Regions from separate parts of the Pseudomonas sp. GQ91 genome, predicted to be linked through region 1. Evidence: predicted binding sites of a transcription regulator. Region 1 holds the regulator's gene; each other region holds the start of a gene.
What was found. Region 1 encodes FliA, which starts transcription of late flagellar genes. Its sites were predicted from a motif close to CTAAAGTTTNNNNNNNNNNNGCCGNTAA; they were not measured.
Positions count from the first base shown of each region.

Region 1 (5,443 bases):
ACATTCGCGACAACCTTGACCTGGCTCCCAGCGCGTACCGCCTGACCTTGATGGGCGTGACCCTGGCGGAAGCGGAGATCTATCCGGACCGCGAGCTGGCGATCAACCCCGGCCAGGTGTTTGGCAGCCTCAGTGGCATTACCGCCAAAGATCCGGCTTTTGGCCTGGAGGCGGTGTGGATCGAAGTCAGCCAGCGCAGCCAGGCGCAGTCGTTGGGTTACACCGTGGTGGACGCCAGTACGGTGGTCGCGACTCACCTCAACCAGATTCTCTACAAACACTCCCACGAGCTGATTGGTCACGAAGAAGTCCAGCAACTCATGCAATTGCTGGCCAAGGCTTCGCCAAAACTCGCCGAAGAGCTGGTGCCGGGCGTGTTGTCGTTGTCGCAGTTGCTCAAAGTGCTGCAAGCGTTGCTGGCCGAGCAGGTGCCGGTAAGGGACATTCGCAGCATTGCCGAAGCTATCGCCAACAACGCCGCCAAGAGTCAAGATACCGCCGCTCTGGTGGCCGCGGTGCGCGTCGGATTGTCGCGTGCCATCGTCCAAAGCATTGTAGGGCTTGACTCCGAGCTGCCTGTGATCACCTTGGAACCAAGGTTGGAACAAATATTGCTCAATAGTATTCAGAAGGCAGGACAAGGCCAGGAAGAGGGCGTTCTGCTGGAGCCAAGCATGGCTGAAAAACTGCAGCGTTCGTTAATTGACGCCGCGCAGCGCCAGGAAATGCAGGGCCAACCGGTGATTTTGCTGGTGGCCGGCCCGGTTCGGGCGATGTTGTCGCGGTTTGGACGTCTGGCAGTACCGAATTTGCACGTTTTGGCTTACCAGGAAATTCCTGACAATAAGCAAGTGACTATCGTCGCGACAGTAGGGCCCAACGGCTGAGGTAGTGGGTTATGCAAGTGAAGCGTTTTTTCGCCGCCGATATGCGTCAGGCCATGAAACTGGTTCGTGATGAGCTGGGCGCCGATGCTGCGATTATCGGTAACCGGCGTATTGCCGGCGGTGTCGAGCTGACGGCTGCCCTGGATTACACACCCTCGGCGCTGACGCCGCGTGTGCCGAACATGGAGCTGGAAGACGAGCTGCGCAAGACGGCCTCGCGTATTGTCTCGGCCCAGGCCGAGTTGAGCATGCGCGGCGACAGCGATGCGACCACCAATCGCCAATTGTTCGCCGGTTTGCCACTGACCGCGGCCGAGCCGTTGGTGGAACCGACTTTTGTCGAGCCGCCACGTCCTGCGGCGCCAGCGCCGGCAGCCGCGGTCGACCAGCGGGTTTTCGACTCGATGCGCTTTGAGCTCAATGGCCTGCGCGAGCTGCTGGAAGTCCAGTTGGGCTCCCTGGCCTGGAACCAGTTGCAGGGCAGCAAGCCGCAACAAGCCAACCTCTGGCGTCGCCTGCAACGCATTGGCCTGTCCGGCCCGTTGTCCCGCGACCTGCTGGAACTCACCACCGGCATTGAAGAGCCTCGCCAGGCCTGGCGCATGCTCCTGGCGCATCTGGCGCGGATGATCGTCACTCCGGAAATCGAACCCCTGGAAGAGGGTGGCGTGATTGCCATGGTGGGTCCTGCCGGCATGGGCAAGACCACCACGCTGGCCAAACTGGCAGCGCGTTATGTGCTCAAGTACGGCGCGCACAACATCGCGCTGGTGAGCATGGACAGCTATCGGATTGGCGCCCAGGAGCAGCTCAAGACCCTGGGACGCATCCTCAATGTGCCCGTGACCCATGTCGATCCGGGCCAATCGCTGGCCAACGCACTTGATCCGCTGCTGCGCAAGCGCGTCGTGTTGATCGATACGGCCGGCCTGCAAGCCAGCGATCCGGCCTTGCGCATGCAGCTGGAAAGCCTGGCCGGGCGCGGAATCAAGTCAAGAAATTACCTGGTCCTTGCAACCACCAGCCAAAAACAGGTTCTGACTGCTGCCTACCACAGCTACAAACGTTGTGGGCTGGCGGGCTGCATTCTGACTAAACTCGATGAAACAGCTAGTCTTGGCGAAGTGTTGAGCCTGGCCATCAGTCATGCATTGCCGGTCGCCTACCTGACCGACGGGCCGCGGATTCCAGATGATTTGCATCTGCCGCGCCGCCATCAGTTGGTCAGCCGGGCCGTCAGCGTGCAAATGCAGGAAGAACCGAGCGAGGAAGCGATGGCCGACATGTTCGCTGACCTCTACCACAGTCCGGCCAAACGGGTCGGCTGAGGGCTATATGAACATAGTGAAATGTACCTACATCGATGGTCAGCAAGCGGTTAGCGCGACCACCTTATGTAGCCTGCGTCTAAGCAAGACAAGGTAAAGAAAGCACATGGGCAGCATGCATCCCGTACAGGTGATCGCGGTGACCGGCGGCAAAGGTGGCGTCGGCAAGACTAACGTGTCAGTGAATTTGTCCCTGGCCCTGGCAGAGCTTGGCCGCCGCGTCATGCTGCTGGATGCCGACCTGGGGCTGGCGAACGTCGACGTTCTGCTGGGACTGACGCCCAAACATACCCTGGCTGATGTCATTGAGGGCCGCTGTGAGCTGCGCGATGTGCTGTTGCAGGGGCCTGGCGGGATTCGCATCGTACCGGCCGCCTCGGGCACCCAGAGCATGGTTCATCTGAGTCCGGCGCAGCATGCCGGCCTGATCCAGGCCTTCAGTGATATCGGCGACAATCTCGACGTACTGGTGATCGACACCGCCGCCGGGATCGGCGAGTCGGTGGTCAGCTTCGTGCGTGCAGCCCAGGAAGTGTTGCTGGTGGTGTGCGACGAGCCGACCTCGATCACCGACGCTTATGCACTGATCAAGCTGCTCAACCGTGACTACGGCATGAACCGTTTCCGGGTCTTGGCGAACATGGCCCAGAGCCCGCAAGAAGGGCGCAACCTGTTCGCCAAGTTGACCAAGGTCACGGATCGTTTCCTCGATGTCGCCTTACAATACGTCGGCGCAGTGCCCTATGACGAGTGTGTGCGCAAGGCTGTGCAAAAGCAGCGTGCAGTCTATGAAGCGTTCCCTCGTTCCAAATGCGCGTTGGCGTTCAAGGCTATCGCCCAGAAGGTCGATACCTGGCCACTGCCCGCCAATCCTCGGGGGCATCTGGAGTTTTTCGTCGAGCGATTGGTGCATCAGACGAGCGCAGGACCGGTGCTATGACATCAAGCGGCTACAACCTTTACAAGAATTCGGCACGTGACAGTCAGGGCGAGTTGATCGAGCGCTATGCGCCTCTGGTCAAGCGCATTGCCTATCACCTGCTGGCACGCCTGCCCGCCAGCGTCCAGGTCGAAGACCTGATCCAGGCGGGCATGATCGGCCTGCTCGAGGTGTCGACCAAGTACGACGCGAGCAAAGGCGCGAGTTTCGAGACGTATGCGGGGATTCGCATCCGTGGCGCAATGCTCGATGAAGTGCGTAAGGGGGATTGGGCGCCGCGTTCGGTACACCGCAATACTCGGATGGTGAGTGACGCAATTCGCTCAATTGAAGCAAAAACCGGTCGTGACGCTAAAGATCATGAAGTTGCGGCCGAACTCCAATTGAGTCTCGACGATTACTACGGGATTTTGAACGATACCTTGGGCAGCCGCTTGTTCAGTTTCGACGACCTGTTACAGGATGGCGAGCATGAAGGGCTGCACGAGGACGGCGCGAGTGGTCATCTCGAACCGTCGCGCGATCTGGAAGATGAGCGTTTCCAGAGTGCGTTGGCGGATGCAATCGCCAATCTGCCGGAGCGTGAGCGGCTGGTGTTGGCGCTGTACTACGACGAAGAGCTGAACCTCAAGGAAATCGGTGAGGTCCTGGGTGTCAGCGAATCGCGGGTCAGCCAATTGCACAGCCAATGCGCGGCCCGTTTGCGGGGGCGTTTGGGAGAGTGGCGCGCGCGCTGACAGGCAGTGTGGGGACACTGTGAACGTTACCGTCCGGGCGCTTGGCCTGGGCGGGAGCGGCCCGTGGTGCGACCCCTGCAGTCCTTTTTGTGTAATGCCTGTTGAATGATATGGCGCGGCCAGGTGCTGGACGCGTTTAAGACTGCTTGGAGGTCGAATTGGACAAGAACATGAAAATCCTCATCGTTGATGACTTCTCAACGATGCGGCGGATCATAAAAAACCTGTTGCGTGACCTTGGGTTCACTAACACGGTCGAGGCGGACGACGGTCTTACGGCGATTCCGATTCTCAACAGCGGCAGTATCGACTTTCTGGTAACCGACTGGAACATGCCAGGCATGACCGGTATCGAGTTGCTGCGCCATGTGCGCGCGGATGAAAAACTGCGTGGCCTCCCGGTGTTGATGGTGACCGCCGAAGCCAAGCGCGAACAGATCATCGAAGCCGCCCAGGCCGGGGTCAATGGTTACGTGGTCAAGCCATTCACAGCATTGGCCTTGAAAGAGAAGATCGAAAAGATCTTCGAACGTATCCACGGTTGATGCCGCCACGGGGGAGCTATGGAGCATAACGAACTATCGCAGGACGATTTTGAATCGACCCTGAAAAAACACGCTCACCAGTTGGTCGAATGCCTGGAAAAAGGCAAGTTCGGCGACGCGGTGCAGTTGATCCATGAGCTCAATCAGACCCGCGACCGCGGCCTGTATCAGGAAGTGGGCAAGCTCACCCGTGAGCTGCACAGTGCAATCGTCAACTTCCAGATTGACCCGCGCATGCCCCAGGCCGAAGAGATTTCGCAGATCACCGATGCCACCGAGCGCCTGTCCTATGTGGTCAGGCTGACCGAGGCGGCGGCCAACCGCACCATGGACCTGGTGGAAAGCGCCACGCCCCTGGTCAACGGCATGGCCAGCGAGGCCCAGGCGCTGAGCGCTGACTGGGGGCGCTTCATGCGTCGGGAAGTGGGGGCCGAGGAGTTTCGTGAACTCGCCCGTCGGGTCGACGGCTTTCTGTCGCGCAGCGAGCAGGAGAACCGTACGGTCTCCGGCAACCTCAACGATATTTTGCTGGCCCAGGATTACCAGGACCTCACCGGCCAGGTGATCAAGCGCGTGACCCAATTGGTCACAGAAGTGGAAAGTAACTTGCTCAAATTGGTGTTGATGGCCGGTCAGGTTGACCGTTTTGCCGGCATCGAACATGACCGTGAAGCGATCCTCTCGGAAAAAGATCCAAAAAAACATCTCGCCAAGGGTGAAGGTCCGCAGATTCATGCCGATAAACGTGAAGACGTTGTGTCAGGTCAGGATGATGTAGATGACCTGTTATCCAGTTTAGGCTTCTAAGGAGCACACCCATGAGCTTCGGCGCCGATGAAGAGATCCTTCAGGATTTCCTTGTAGAGGCCGGCGAAATTTTAGAGCAACTGTCCGAACAACTGGTCGAGCTGGAAAGCCGGCCAGAAGATGCGAACCTGCTCAATGCAATTTTTCGCGGTTTTCACACTGTAAAAGGGGGCGCCGGCTTCCTCCAGCTGCATGAGCT
Region 1 covers NZ_JCAXED010000008.1:92,359-97,801, forward strand. Annotated here, with positions in the region: gene flhA (flagellar biosynthesis protein FlhA) at 1-887, shown strand, start outside; gene flhF (flagellar biosynthesis GTPase FlhF) at 899-2,215, shown strand; gene fleN (flagellar synthesis regulator FleN) at 2,322-3,155, shown strand; gene fliA (RNA polymerase sigma factor FliA) at 3,152-3,892, shown strand; gene AC6CIA_RS13805 (chemotaxis response regulator CheY) at 4,063-4,437, shown strand; gene AC6CIA_RS13810 (protein phosphatase CheZ) at 4,456-5,244, shown strand; gene AC6CIA_RS13815 (chemotaxis protein CheA) at 5,256-5,443, shown strand, end outside.

Region 2 (5,443 bases), on a different contig from region 1:
CCAACCTGCATCAGGTAGACGATGCCCCGCTGCATCACGTGGCCATGCCCGACAGTATGTCCAGCTCGCCCCTGGTGGCCGCGCTTGATCCGCGGGTCGACGAGCAGGTGGTGCAGGATCAAATGCAGACGACTGCGACGGAGACTGAGCCCGAATCTGAGCCTGAGCCTGACGCCGAGGTCGTTGCGCAGCAGTCGTCCGCCGAGGATGGCTCGCAGGAGCCGCTGGACCCGGACGAGCATCCGCATGACTTGAGCAGGGCGCGCCCCTGAAACCGAAAACGGGCAGTTCCGAAAGGAGCTGCCCGTTTTTTCTACTGCGGTTCAGTGCTTAAAAATCGTCGTCTTTATCAAACCGCCGCGCTTCACGTTGCAGTTGGTAGACAAAGCGCTCCACCTGCCGCTGCACCAGGCCGCTCATGTTGTGGAAGCGTACGCCGGCAAAGGTGGTGTCGATCTTTTCTTCGAAGTGCAGGTAACGCAACTCCACAGCGGTGGTCATGTTGCCGAAGGGCAGGGCGGCGATAAAACGGTCATAGACCTGGCCCAATTGCAGGCGCTGGGAGATATCGCCCTCAAAGCGCAGCTTGCAACCCGTAGCGGAAATATCCAGCAGTTTGCCGTTGACGGCGGCTTTGAGTTTCTCGCCGCCCAGTTCGACATTGATCAATTGCGCCAGTTTCAACGCTGCGCGGAAGGCATTGCGCCGCTGATGGTAAACCACCTCATCGGGCATGCTGCCTTGATACGTGCGATGGCCGTCTTTCTCGCTGATGGTCAGGTTGCCTTTACTTTCCCAGGCCACCCGGACACCTTCGTGAAAACCTTCCACGCGAAACGCTTCGCCATTCTCAAGATAGCGCTCACCGTCCCGCGGGATCATTTCGTCCAGGCTCAGCGCCTTGCTGTCGCGGTCGATGTGCACCAGGTAGCTCTGGAAACGCTGGCTGCGCTCGTGGAAGGTAATGATCAGAGGATCATTGCTCTCTTGCAGCAGTCGCAAGGTCCCGGCAATTTCCAGAGGTGTGGTGAGGACCTTGGGCGGCTGCGGAGCATCATCCGCGTTGAGGGTGTTGAGCACGGTTCTTCCATCTCCAGGCAAAATACGACTACACGCAAGAGTTGGCATTTTGCCAGCATGTTGCGCGCCTTGATAGGGCGCGTGGTAAACCGGTGTCAGGCTTGACTGAGAGTGCTGGGCTTGACCAGTCGCGAGGTGGAGCCCTGGGCGTTATACAAGGCCGGAGGTTCGCCGCCATGGAGGATGCGCAGCTGGTTTGCGGTGGTGGCTTGTTGAATCTGGATGGACTGGCCGTTAAGCGTGTTGGCTTCCTGGCAACTGAGCAGCAACTGGTTGAGTGTTTCGCTCTGGGTGCGCAACTGCTCACCGACCGACGAATGGCTCGCCAACTGTTGCAGGCCGCTGTGATCGGCCGTCAGCCCGAGGCTGAGAAGAATCTGGCTGCGTTTCTTGCCGTGTTGTTCAAGCAGGACGATCAGCGATTGCTTGCGTGCCAGGATATCTTCCAGCAGCCGCATATCCCGGCCATGCAGGGCCAGGGACTCTTCTTGAAGCAGCTCGAGCAAGCGTTGTGCGGGAGCAAGGTCTTCAATGATCAGTTGCAACAAATTTTCGTCGTGCATGGCTGGCCTTGGGTTTTAAGCGTCCAAAAGCCTGGCGCAGGCCTTTGCCTAGCGCTCGGCTTCGAAGTTAAGCAGTTTGCTGGCTACACGGTTGCTGTCGACTTTATAGCTGCCATCGGCAATCGCCTGTTTCAATTCGGCCACGCGGGCTTCATTGACAACGGGTTGGTGGCGCAGCGAGTCAGTGACCTTCTGCAACTGTTGAGCCTCATTGCTCAGGTGGACAGATTCCCCACTTTTGCTGGCGTCGGCTTGTTCGGCCGGGGCGGGCGCAGGTTGGGACTTGGCCTCGACGCTGTCCTTGGCACCGCTGGTGCGCGTATTGCCGGACAACGCCGGAGCGTTATTCAAACGATTGAAATCAATGACCATGTTAAAAAAACCTCTGGGTATTTGGACGCTTGCCATGTTTTCGGCCATACCCGGACAAACTTTAGGCTCGATTGACAATAAACCTACGTGCAATGAAATTCAGTGCACAGTGTAGGAAAAGCCAGCGTCCTACGCCAGTGATCTATAGCGCGACCTCCACTTGGCCGGGAGCGGTCACCCGGGCCTTGATCACGCGTTTGGAGTTGAGGTTCTTGACCCTGATCTGTTCGCTCATCCCGCCATTCGCCAGGGCTTCGCCCGGCATCTTGACGCTCAGGCCGCCGCTGCTGGCGGAAATGACCACCTGATCCCCCTTGCGTATCACTTCGGCCTGTTCCATGTGCACCAGGGTGATGACTTGGTCGGTGACCATTGGTCGGGTCAGTTTCTGGCCGATAGCCTGGTCCAGCGAGGTGAGATAGCCCTGGTTGATCTGGCTGATGTCTCGTTCACGCAGGGCGACGTCTGCAAAACCAATGATTCCCGTGCGTTTAAGTGGGCGGGTGACGGTGACTACTTCACGAAACAGCCGGACCTGAGCGGGCACGAACACGGTCCAGGGCGAGGCGCCGTCACAGCGCACCCGCACGGTGACCCGGCCAATCGGCTGGGCGGGGCTTTCGAGGGTGGCTGTCAATTCCTTGTCGCACATTGGCATGCGCAGGCGAGGGTCCAACTGTTTGACTTCGATCTCGTAGCGCCCCGGTGTCTGGGTGGTCGCGAGATAATCTTCTACAGTGAACTCAAGAAAGCCCTGGGTGACGCCGATAAGTACATCAGGCAAGGTGACGTTGTCGGCTCGAACCTGTTGCCCCGCGCACAAGGCGAGCAACGCCACCCAGGCGCAGAGCAATCTGCGGTGACGGGATGAGCCAAGGTGTCGGGAAACTGTCGTTTTGATGTCCATGGCCAATAAATAGCAAAGCTCGTGCCGTTTAGTGTTGGGTACGCGTCGTATCCGTAGATTTTGTAGCGTAGGAGTCTGTGCATGGCAGGTGTAATGGATTCAGTAAACCAGCGCACACAGCTGGTAGGGCAGAATCGCCTGGAGTTATTGCTGTTTCGGCTTGATGGCAATCAGCTCTATGGCATCAATGTCTTCAAGGTGCGGGAGGTGTTGCAATGTCCCAAGCTGACAATAATGCCCAAGTCCAGCCCTGTAGTGTGTGGCGTGGCCAATATTCGCGGCTCGACGATTCCGATTCTTGATCTTTCCATGGCAACGGGTTCGGTTGGTTTGCAGGATCGGGGCAGTCCGTTCGTGATCATCACCGAGTACAACACCAAGACCCAGGGGTTCCTGGTGCGTTCGGTGGAGCGCATCGTCAACATGAACTGGGAAGAGATTCATCCGCCACCCAAGGGCACCGGACGTGATCATTACCTCACGGCGGTGACGCGGGTTGACAACCAGTTGGTGGAAATCATCGACGTGGAAAAAATCCTGGCTGAAGTTGCACCGACCTCGGAAGCCATTTCGGTGGGTGTGGTGGATGCCGAGACGGCACACAAGGCGGTTTCGCTGCGGGTGCTGACGGTCGACGATTCATCGGTGGCGCGCAAGCAGGTGTCCCGTTGCCTGCAGACGGTCGGCGTGGAAGTGGTGGCACTCAATGATGGTCGCCAGGCGCTGGATTATCTGCGCAAGCTGGTGGATGAGGGCAAGAAGCCGGAAGAAGAATTCTTGATGATGATTTCCGACATCGAGATGCCGGAAATGGACGGCTACACTCTCACTGCCGAGATACGCAGCGACCCACGCATGCAAAAATTGCATATCATCCTGCATACTTCCTTGTCAGGTGTATTCAATCAAGCGATGGTCAAGAAGGTCGGTGCCGATGACTTCCTGGCCAAGTTTCGTCCTGATGACCTGGCATCCCGGGTGGTTGACCGGATCAAGGCAGCAGATCACGGCTAAGGGCTTTTTCCCTGGCGTTCACACGATTTAAGAGGCGGTATCATTGTCTACGGGTAATTTGGATTTCGAACAGTTCCGGGTCTTCCTGGAAAAAGCCTGTGGCATATTGCTCGGTGAAAACAAGCAGTATCTGGTATCCAGCCGCCTCAATAAATTGATGGAGCAGCAGGGGATCAAGTCACTGAGCGAGCTGGTCCAGCGGATCCAGGGGCAGCCGCGCAGCGGGCTCAAGGAGTTGGTGGTCGATGCCATGACCACCAACGAAACCCTGTGGTTTCGCGACACCTATCCCTTTGAAGTGCTCAAGAACAAGGTACTGCCTGCGGCAATCAAGGCCAGCCCGGGCCAGCGTCTGCGGATCTGGTCCGCGGCGTGTTCTTCGGGTCAGGAACCCTATTCGCTGTCGATGTCCATCGATGAGTTCGAGCGGACCAACATTGGGCAGTTGAAGGCCGGGGTGCAGATTGTCGCCACGGACTTGTCCGGCTCCATGCTCAGCAACTGCAAGACCGGCGAGTACGACAGCCTGGCCTTGGGACGTGGCTTGTCTCCGGAACGCTTGCAGCGTTATTTCGACCCCAAGGGCGCCGGGCGTTGGGCGATCAAGGCACCGATCAAGAGTCGGGTCGAGTTTCGCTCGTTCAACCTGCTGGACAGTTATGCCAGCCTGGGCAAGTTCGATATCGTGTTTTGCCGCAACGTGTTGATCTATTTCTCGGCTGAAGTGAAGAAAGACATTCTGTTGCGCATTCACGGTACCCTCAAGCGCGGTGGCTACCTGTTCCTGGGGGCGTCCGAAGCGTTGAATGGCTTGCCGGACCATTATCAGATGGTGCAGTGCAGTCCAGGGATCATTTACCAGGCCAAGTAATACCCCGAAAATCACCTCCGATAAGCAGTGGAACCTGTGGGAGCGGGCGTGCTCGCGAAATCGGTGTGGCAGACAACATCACTGTTGACTGTTACGCCACTTTCGCGAGCACGCCCGCTCCCACAGTCGTTTCGCCTGGCTGACCGGCATTCAGCGCCACACCCACTTTTTTGCGGCAAATTATTGGAGGGTGGCAACGGCTATTGCCGCTTTACTGGCGTCAAAGCGGAAGACGGTTGCCGCTTTTCTGGCATTGCCGCGGCCTGAATTTACTCAACGCCTTGATTTATATGGGCTTAAGCTACTTGGCATGGCACTTGCTAAATCCGTATTACGAAAAGCAGGTCAGCCTAAAGGTTTCCGCCATGAGCATCAGCTTCGATAAAGCGCTCGGTATCCACGAACAAGCCCTGGGGTTCCGCGCCCAGCGTGCTGAAGTCCTGGCCAATAACATCGCCAACGCCGACACCCCGAACTACAAGGCTCGGGATCTGGACTTCGCTGCGGTGCTCGCCGCGCAGAGTGACAAGACCAAGAATGGCGCCTTTGCGTTGAACATGACCAACAACCGTCATATCGAAGCGCAAGGCCTGGGCAATGCTGATGAGTCGCTGATGTATCGCACGCCGATGCAGC
Region 2 covers NZ_JCAXED010000024.1:28,454-33,896, reverse strand. Annotated here, with positions in the region: gene AC6CIA_RS25505 (MFS transporter) at 1-272, shown strand, start outside; gene AC6CIA_RS25500 (flagellar brake protein) at 331-1,080, opposite strand; gene AC6CIA_RS25495 (flagella synthesis protein FlgN) at 1,176-1,643, opposite strand; gene flgM (flagellar biosynthesis anti-sigma factor FlgM) at 1,692-2,015, opposite strand; gene flgA (flagellar basal body P-ring formation chaperone FlgA) at 2,158-2,922, opposite strand; gene AC6CIA_RS25480 (chemotaxis protein CheV) at 3,004-3,936, shown strand; gene cheR (protein-glutamate O-methyltransferase CheR) at 3,980-4,807, shown strand; gene flgB (flagellar basal body rod protein FlgB) at 5,173-5,443, shown strand, end outside.
Region 2: the regulator FliA is predicted to act here: its motif matches at 2,053-2,080, upstream of flgM (flagellar biosynthesis anti-sigma factor FlgM).

Region 3 (5,443 bases), on a different contig from region 1:
GCGCCGGTGAATGCGCGTCGCAGCGAGTCGATGTCGAGCATCTCGCCTTGCACAACATCAACCTGCGCTGGAAAGTCAGCGTTCGAGGGATCGCGGACGAGGACGCGCACGTCAGCGCCACGCTTGAGAAGTTGTTCAACGACTTGGCTGCCGACTCTGCCGGTTGCGCCTGTTACGAGGATGGTCATGAGGGTGCTCCGTAGGGATTTGAATGACAGGGCCAATATCGTCGTTTCTTGAGTGGTTCGATAGCCCAATAAATTGGACAGGTTGTTCCATGTGTGGGACGGTTGGCGAATGATCATAATCCTGTCGAAATGAAGTGAGTGCCTAGAAGGTTCGTGCACGCGCCGTCGTAATTATTTCGCCACCACTTAGGGGAACCTCATGGATTTGCTCGCCCTTGCCGATTTCAATCTCGTTGCTCGACACGGAGGATTCGGCCGTGCCGCGCGTGCCACCGGCCGGCCGAAAGCGACACTGTCGCGTCGGGTGGCGGACTTGGAACGCAGTCTTGAACTGCGTCTGTTCGAGCGTGGGATGCGAACGTTGAAGCTCACCGAGGAAGGACGGGCGCTGTTCGAACGGACGGGCGCACTGCTTACCGAACTTGACGAGACAGTGGCCGCCATCGCTACGGGAGGGGAACGGCCGCGCGGCACACTGCGCATCAGTGCACCGCTCTTTTTCGCCCAGGCGGCGATGGGCAAACTTGCAGCCGGCTTCCTGCTTAAATATCCGCAGGTAAGGCTTGAGGTCACCACGGAAGACCGCATCGTCGACATGATTGAAGAAGGTTATGACCTGATCATTCGCGTCAATCCGGCCCCCAACGAAAGCCTGGTCGGACGTATCCTCCTGCGTGATCGGCTGGTGATCGTCGCGAGTCCAGCGTTGGGTCGCCCCATCGACAATGTTGCTGTTCCGGTAGTGGTGCGAGGGGCCGGCGATCGAGGCCCAGTGTGGAGTATCACCTCGCCAACCGGCAGAAAAGACCTGACGGTGGATCCGGTCCTGAGCCTGTCTTCGCTGCTTATGGTCCGCGATGCCGTCCGAGTCGGGGTCGGTGCTGGGCGCCTTCCCGTTTCATTGGTAGCGGGTGATCTGCGCGACGGGACGTTGGTGCATTGGGGCGATGTCGACGGGCCGGAAGTCGCGCTCTGGACGCTCTATCCATCGAGGCGCCTGTTGAGCGCCCGTGTGTCTGTATTTCTCGACTACTTGAAAGAAGCGTTTCCCACCGGTACGTCCGAGGAACTGACAGCTTTTATCTCGCCATAGACGCTCACTCGCCCAGCGCACTCGAGGAGTGGTGTGCGAGGGGCATCGAAAAAACGGCGGGTGTCAGTGCTTCTCTCCAGGTTCACTGATGAAACCTCTTGCCCAACGCATCCAGGCGCACCGCTATCGGCGGCAACCGCTCGCTGCTGCGCGCCAGCATTTCCACATCCTCCGCCGTGCTCTGTGCAATGCTCTGCACCGATTGCAACCGCCCGACAATCTCCAGGTTCGCCGCGCTCTGCTCCCGGGTCGTCGTCACAATCCGCCCATTCAACTGGTCGATCTGCGAGATGTCGTTGCCCACGGCCTTGAGCATTTCGACTGCCAGTTGACTGTCTTCCACACAGCGCTCCACGCCCTGGCGGCTGTCGTGCATGGCTTCAACGGCTTCGCGGCTGCCTTGTTGCAGGCCTTCGATGATGGTTTTGATTTCCTGGGTGGAGGCGGCGGTGCGTTGGGCCAGGCTGCGGACTTCGTCGGCGACCACCGCGAAGCCGCGGCCTTGTTCGCCGGCGCGGGCGGCTTCGATGGCGGCGTTGAGGGCCAGCAGGTTGGTCTGGTTGGCAATGCTGCTGATCACTTCCAGCACGGAGCCGATCTGTTCGGCTTGCACTGCCAGGCCTTGGACGGTCTGGTTGGTGCCTTTGAGCCGTGAGGCCAGCTGGGTGATTTCGTGCTGGGCACGGCCGACGCTTTCCTGGCCGCGCAGGATTTGCTGGGTAGCTTGGCCGGCATGTTCGACGGCGTGTTCGACGTGCACGGTGATGTGCCCCATGGCATCTTCCATGCGCTGCATGGAGTCGGTCATCTGGGTAATTTCGGCCAGTTGGTGGCGGGCGCCTTTTTCCAGGGTGCCGCTGGCGCTGGCCAGTTCCTGACCCAGTTGGCCGAGGCCGTGAGAGTCGCGCGCGACGCCCTGGATCAGGCCGGTGATCTGCTGCAGAAAGTGATCGAAACGCTGCGCAAGGGACACATGCAGCGGGCTCTGATTACCCTTGGCGGTCTCGACCGTGAGTTGCGTGGTAACGGCGAGCATTTTCTCGAGTATTTCCTGGCTTTCAACCGCCTCGCTCTGGGCATGTACCGCAAGGTAGAGCAGGGCGATGGTCTCCATCACCACGTAGAAGGCGTGCACGAATATCATGCCCCAACCGCCGTGATGCTGCATCACGAATACCGGAAAACCTTGATGTTGCAGTGCGTGAAACACCACGTGGTGCACCGCGATCGTCAGCGCCGCCACCAGGATCGGTAGCCAGTCGCGATAAAACGTCAGTACCGCCAGCAGCGCAAAAATGCCGAAGTGCGCTTCGATCACGCCCTGCGCCTGGTTGATATGCAAGGCTGCCATGATCATCAGGCCAACGCCCAGGGCGCAGCGCATCGGACGGGTGCCGCCGATGGCGCGGTACAACAGGGTTAGCACTACGCTGGTGCTGCCGCCGACGAGCGCGGACTGAATAAAGGTGTCGTGCCAGAAAGCCAGGCCGAAGGAGAACAGGAACATCAGCCAGACCAGCGCCAGCATGATGCGGTCGGCCTTGCGGTAGTGCTCGAAAAAACGCGTACGGGTGACCATTCACACTTACTCCATGTGGTCGAGCTGGACTCTAGCGAAGGGGGCAGGGTGGAGCGAATCGGTTGTTCTTGGTTTTTATTGGATTCAGTGACGCAAAGCGGTTATCGGCATCCCCGGAAGAGACTTTAGAGACAGCTATTGGAGTGGGTAGACGATTTCCAGTAGCCCGCTTATCTGATCAGAAATAATCGGCTACTGTTGCCGCTCCCAGGATCACCAACGCGGCCTGTACGACGATCTTCCGGATCGGCACATGGGCCTGAACAAGGAAGATACAGACATTGAAAACCACTCTGCGCGCACTGCTGTTGATCTGCCTGAGCGCGAACGCGTTCGCTGAAACCAGCCCCGTTGGCTTCCAGGCTTCATCATTGAGCGATCTGCACAATGAACGTCCTCTGGAGATGGTCGTCTGGTACCCGGCTGCAACCACTGCCGCGGCGCAGGTGATTGCCGATAATCCAGTGTTTGTCAGTGCCTCGGCCGTGAGCCACGCACCACCGGCTGCCGGCGAGCATCCACTGGTGGTGCTGTCCCACGGTTTTGGGGGGAACTGGAGTAATCAGACGTGGCTGGCCAGCGCGTTGGCTCGCAATGGTTATATTGTCGCGGCGGTGAACCATCCCGGCACGACAAGCCGCGATCGTCGTCCTGAAGCCGCCGCACAGTTGTGGCAACGGCCCGCGGATCTGCGCCGGGCCATTGACGCGGTCATGGCTCAGCCGAAGCAATTTGGCATGGTCGCGAAGCACCGGGTTGCCGTGGTCGGGCATTCACTGGGTGGCTGGACTGCCCTGGAAATCGCCGGCGCACGTTTCGATCCCGAACGTTTTGCCCAGGATTGCAGCGCTCACCCGCAATTGAGCAGTTGCACGGTTTACCAGCAAATCAATCCCGCGGGCACATCGGCATCGAAGGCCCGGTTGGCTGCGGATTTAAGCGATAAACGCGTCACCGCCATTGTTTCATTGGATTTGGGGCTGTCTCGCGGGTTTACCGATGAAAGTCTTGCGGCAATACCCGTACCGATATTGGTGATTGCTGCAGGTGCGCCATCCGTAGAGCTGCCTGCTGAGTTGGAGTCTGGCAATTTGACCAAACGCTTGCCCCGGGCATCGACGCGCTACGTCGAGATCGGCGATGCCAGCCACTTCAGCTTTATGTCGGTGTGCAAACCTGGCGGGCAGGCGCTGATCGAAGACAGCTCGCCGGGCGACGGCATGATTTGCCGGGATGGCGACGCCGCTCGTCCACGTGAGTTGATCCAGCAGCAGGTCGTGTCGTTGATTGATGAGTTTCTGCGCGCTCAGGAGATATCGATCTGATACCGAAACCCCTCACCCGCGGCGCGGGAGATTCGGTATTCCAGGGGGCTTCGGTCATACCCGGACGCGGTGCGTTCAATGGTCACGACCGGGGAACCTTCGGCAATCGACAGCATGTGCGCGATGGCGGGGTCGGCTTCGCCAACCGTGAGGGTCTCGCTCGCCGAGGCGATGCATTGGCCGCACTGCGTTTCATATAAGGGGTAGAGCAGGGCGCCGAAATGCTCGGAGTCGAGGTCCAGCAGTGCGCTGAAGCGTGTGGCCGAAAGCCAGATTTCTTCATAAAACAGCGTGCGCCCCTCGACCATCCGCAGGCGCTCCATACGCAACACCTGCTCACCGTCCTCCAGCCTTAAGGCGCCAGCCACCGTTGGCGACGGGGTGTGCAGCGTCTTGCTGAGGATGCGGCTGGTGGGTATTTCACGCCCGCCGCTGGTATTGACCTGTCGAAAAAAACGCGCCAACGAGGCATCGAAATTGGGCCGGCGAACAAAGGTGCCGCGGCCCTGACTGCGCAACAACAAGCCTTCATTCACCAGGGTATCCACCGCCTTGCGCACCGTGCCGATTGCCACGCCGTATAACTTGGTCAGCTCGGCTTCCGTGGGAATGGGCGCGCCGGGGGACCATTCGCCGGCGGCAATCTTGGCAAGCATTTCTTCCCGTAGGCGCTGATAGAGCGGCAGTCGCTCGTCGTATCCAAGTGTCGCGGTATTCATTACAGAGGCAATCCGTTCAGGCAGGCGGGATCACTTTATCACCAACAACGGGTTTGACAGATATCCATCGCTGGATATATGGTCATAAATTCATATATATGACTAAATGTCTGTACAAAAAAGTGGCAACACGTCGTCGCAACGTCTTTCGGGACGGGTTGCGAATGCAACACGTTGTCAGCCACCACAACAATCGACCCAGGTTATCTGTTCATGACCCGTATTGACTCGCTCAGCCCCCGCGGCGTGGATACGCACGCGCACATCTTCCGCCAGGACCTGCCGATGGTTGCCAGCCGTCGCTACAGCCCGCATTACGATGCCTTGGTGGAGCACTACCTGGATCATCTTGATCGCAACGGCCTGTCGCACGGCGTGCTGATCCAGCCGAGTTTTCTCGGGACCGACAATCATTTCATGCTGGATGCGTTACGCCGTTATCCCCAGCGCCTGCGTGCCGTGGCAGTTGTCGATGTCGATGTCAGCGAGGCGCAGTTGGACGAATTGGCCGAGGCCGGTGTGGTGGGGATCCGCCTGAA
Region 3 covers NZ_JCAXED010000016.1:30,499-35,941, forward strand. Annotated here, with positions in the region: gene AC6CIA_RS21975 (SDR family oxidoreductase) at 1-188, opposite strand, end outside; gene AC6CIA_RS21980 (LysR family transcriptional regulator) at 388-1,281, shown strand; gene AC6CIA_RS21985 (methyl-accepting chemotaxis protein) at 1,364-2,860, opposite strand; gene AC6CIA_RS21990 (alpha/beta hydrolase family protein) at 3,142-4,185, shown strand; gene AC6CIA_RS21995 (GntR family transcriptional regulator) at 4,167-4,904, opposite strand; gene AC6CIA_RS22000 (amidohydrolase family protein) at 5,118-5,443, shown strand, end outside.
Region 3: the regulator FliA is predicted to act here: its motif matches at 2,962-2,989, upstream of AC6CIA_RS21985 (methyl-accepting chemotaxis protein).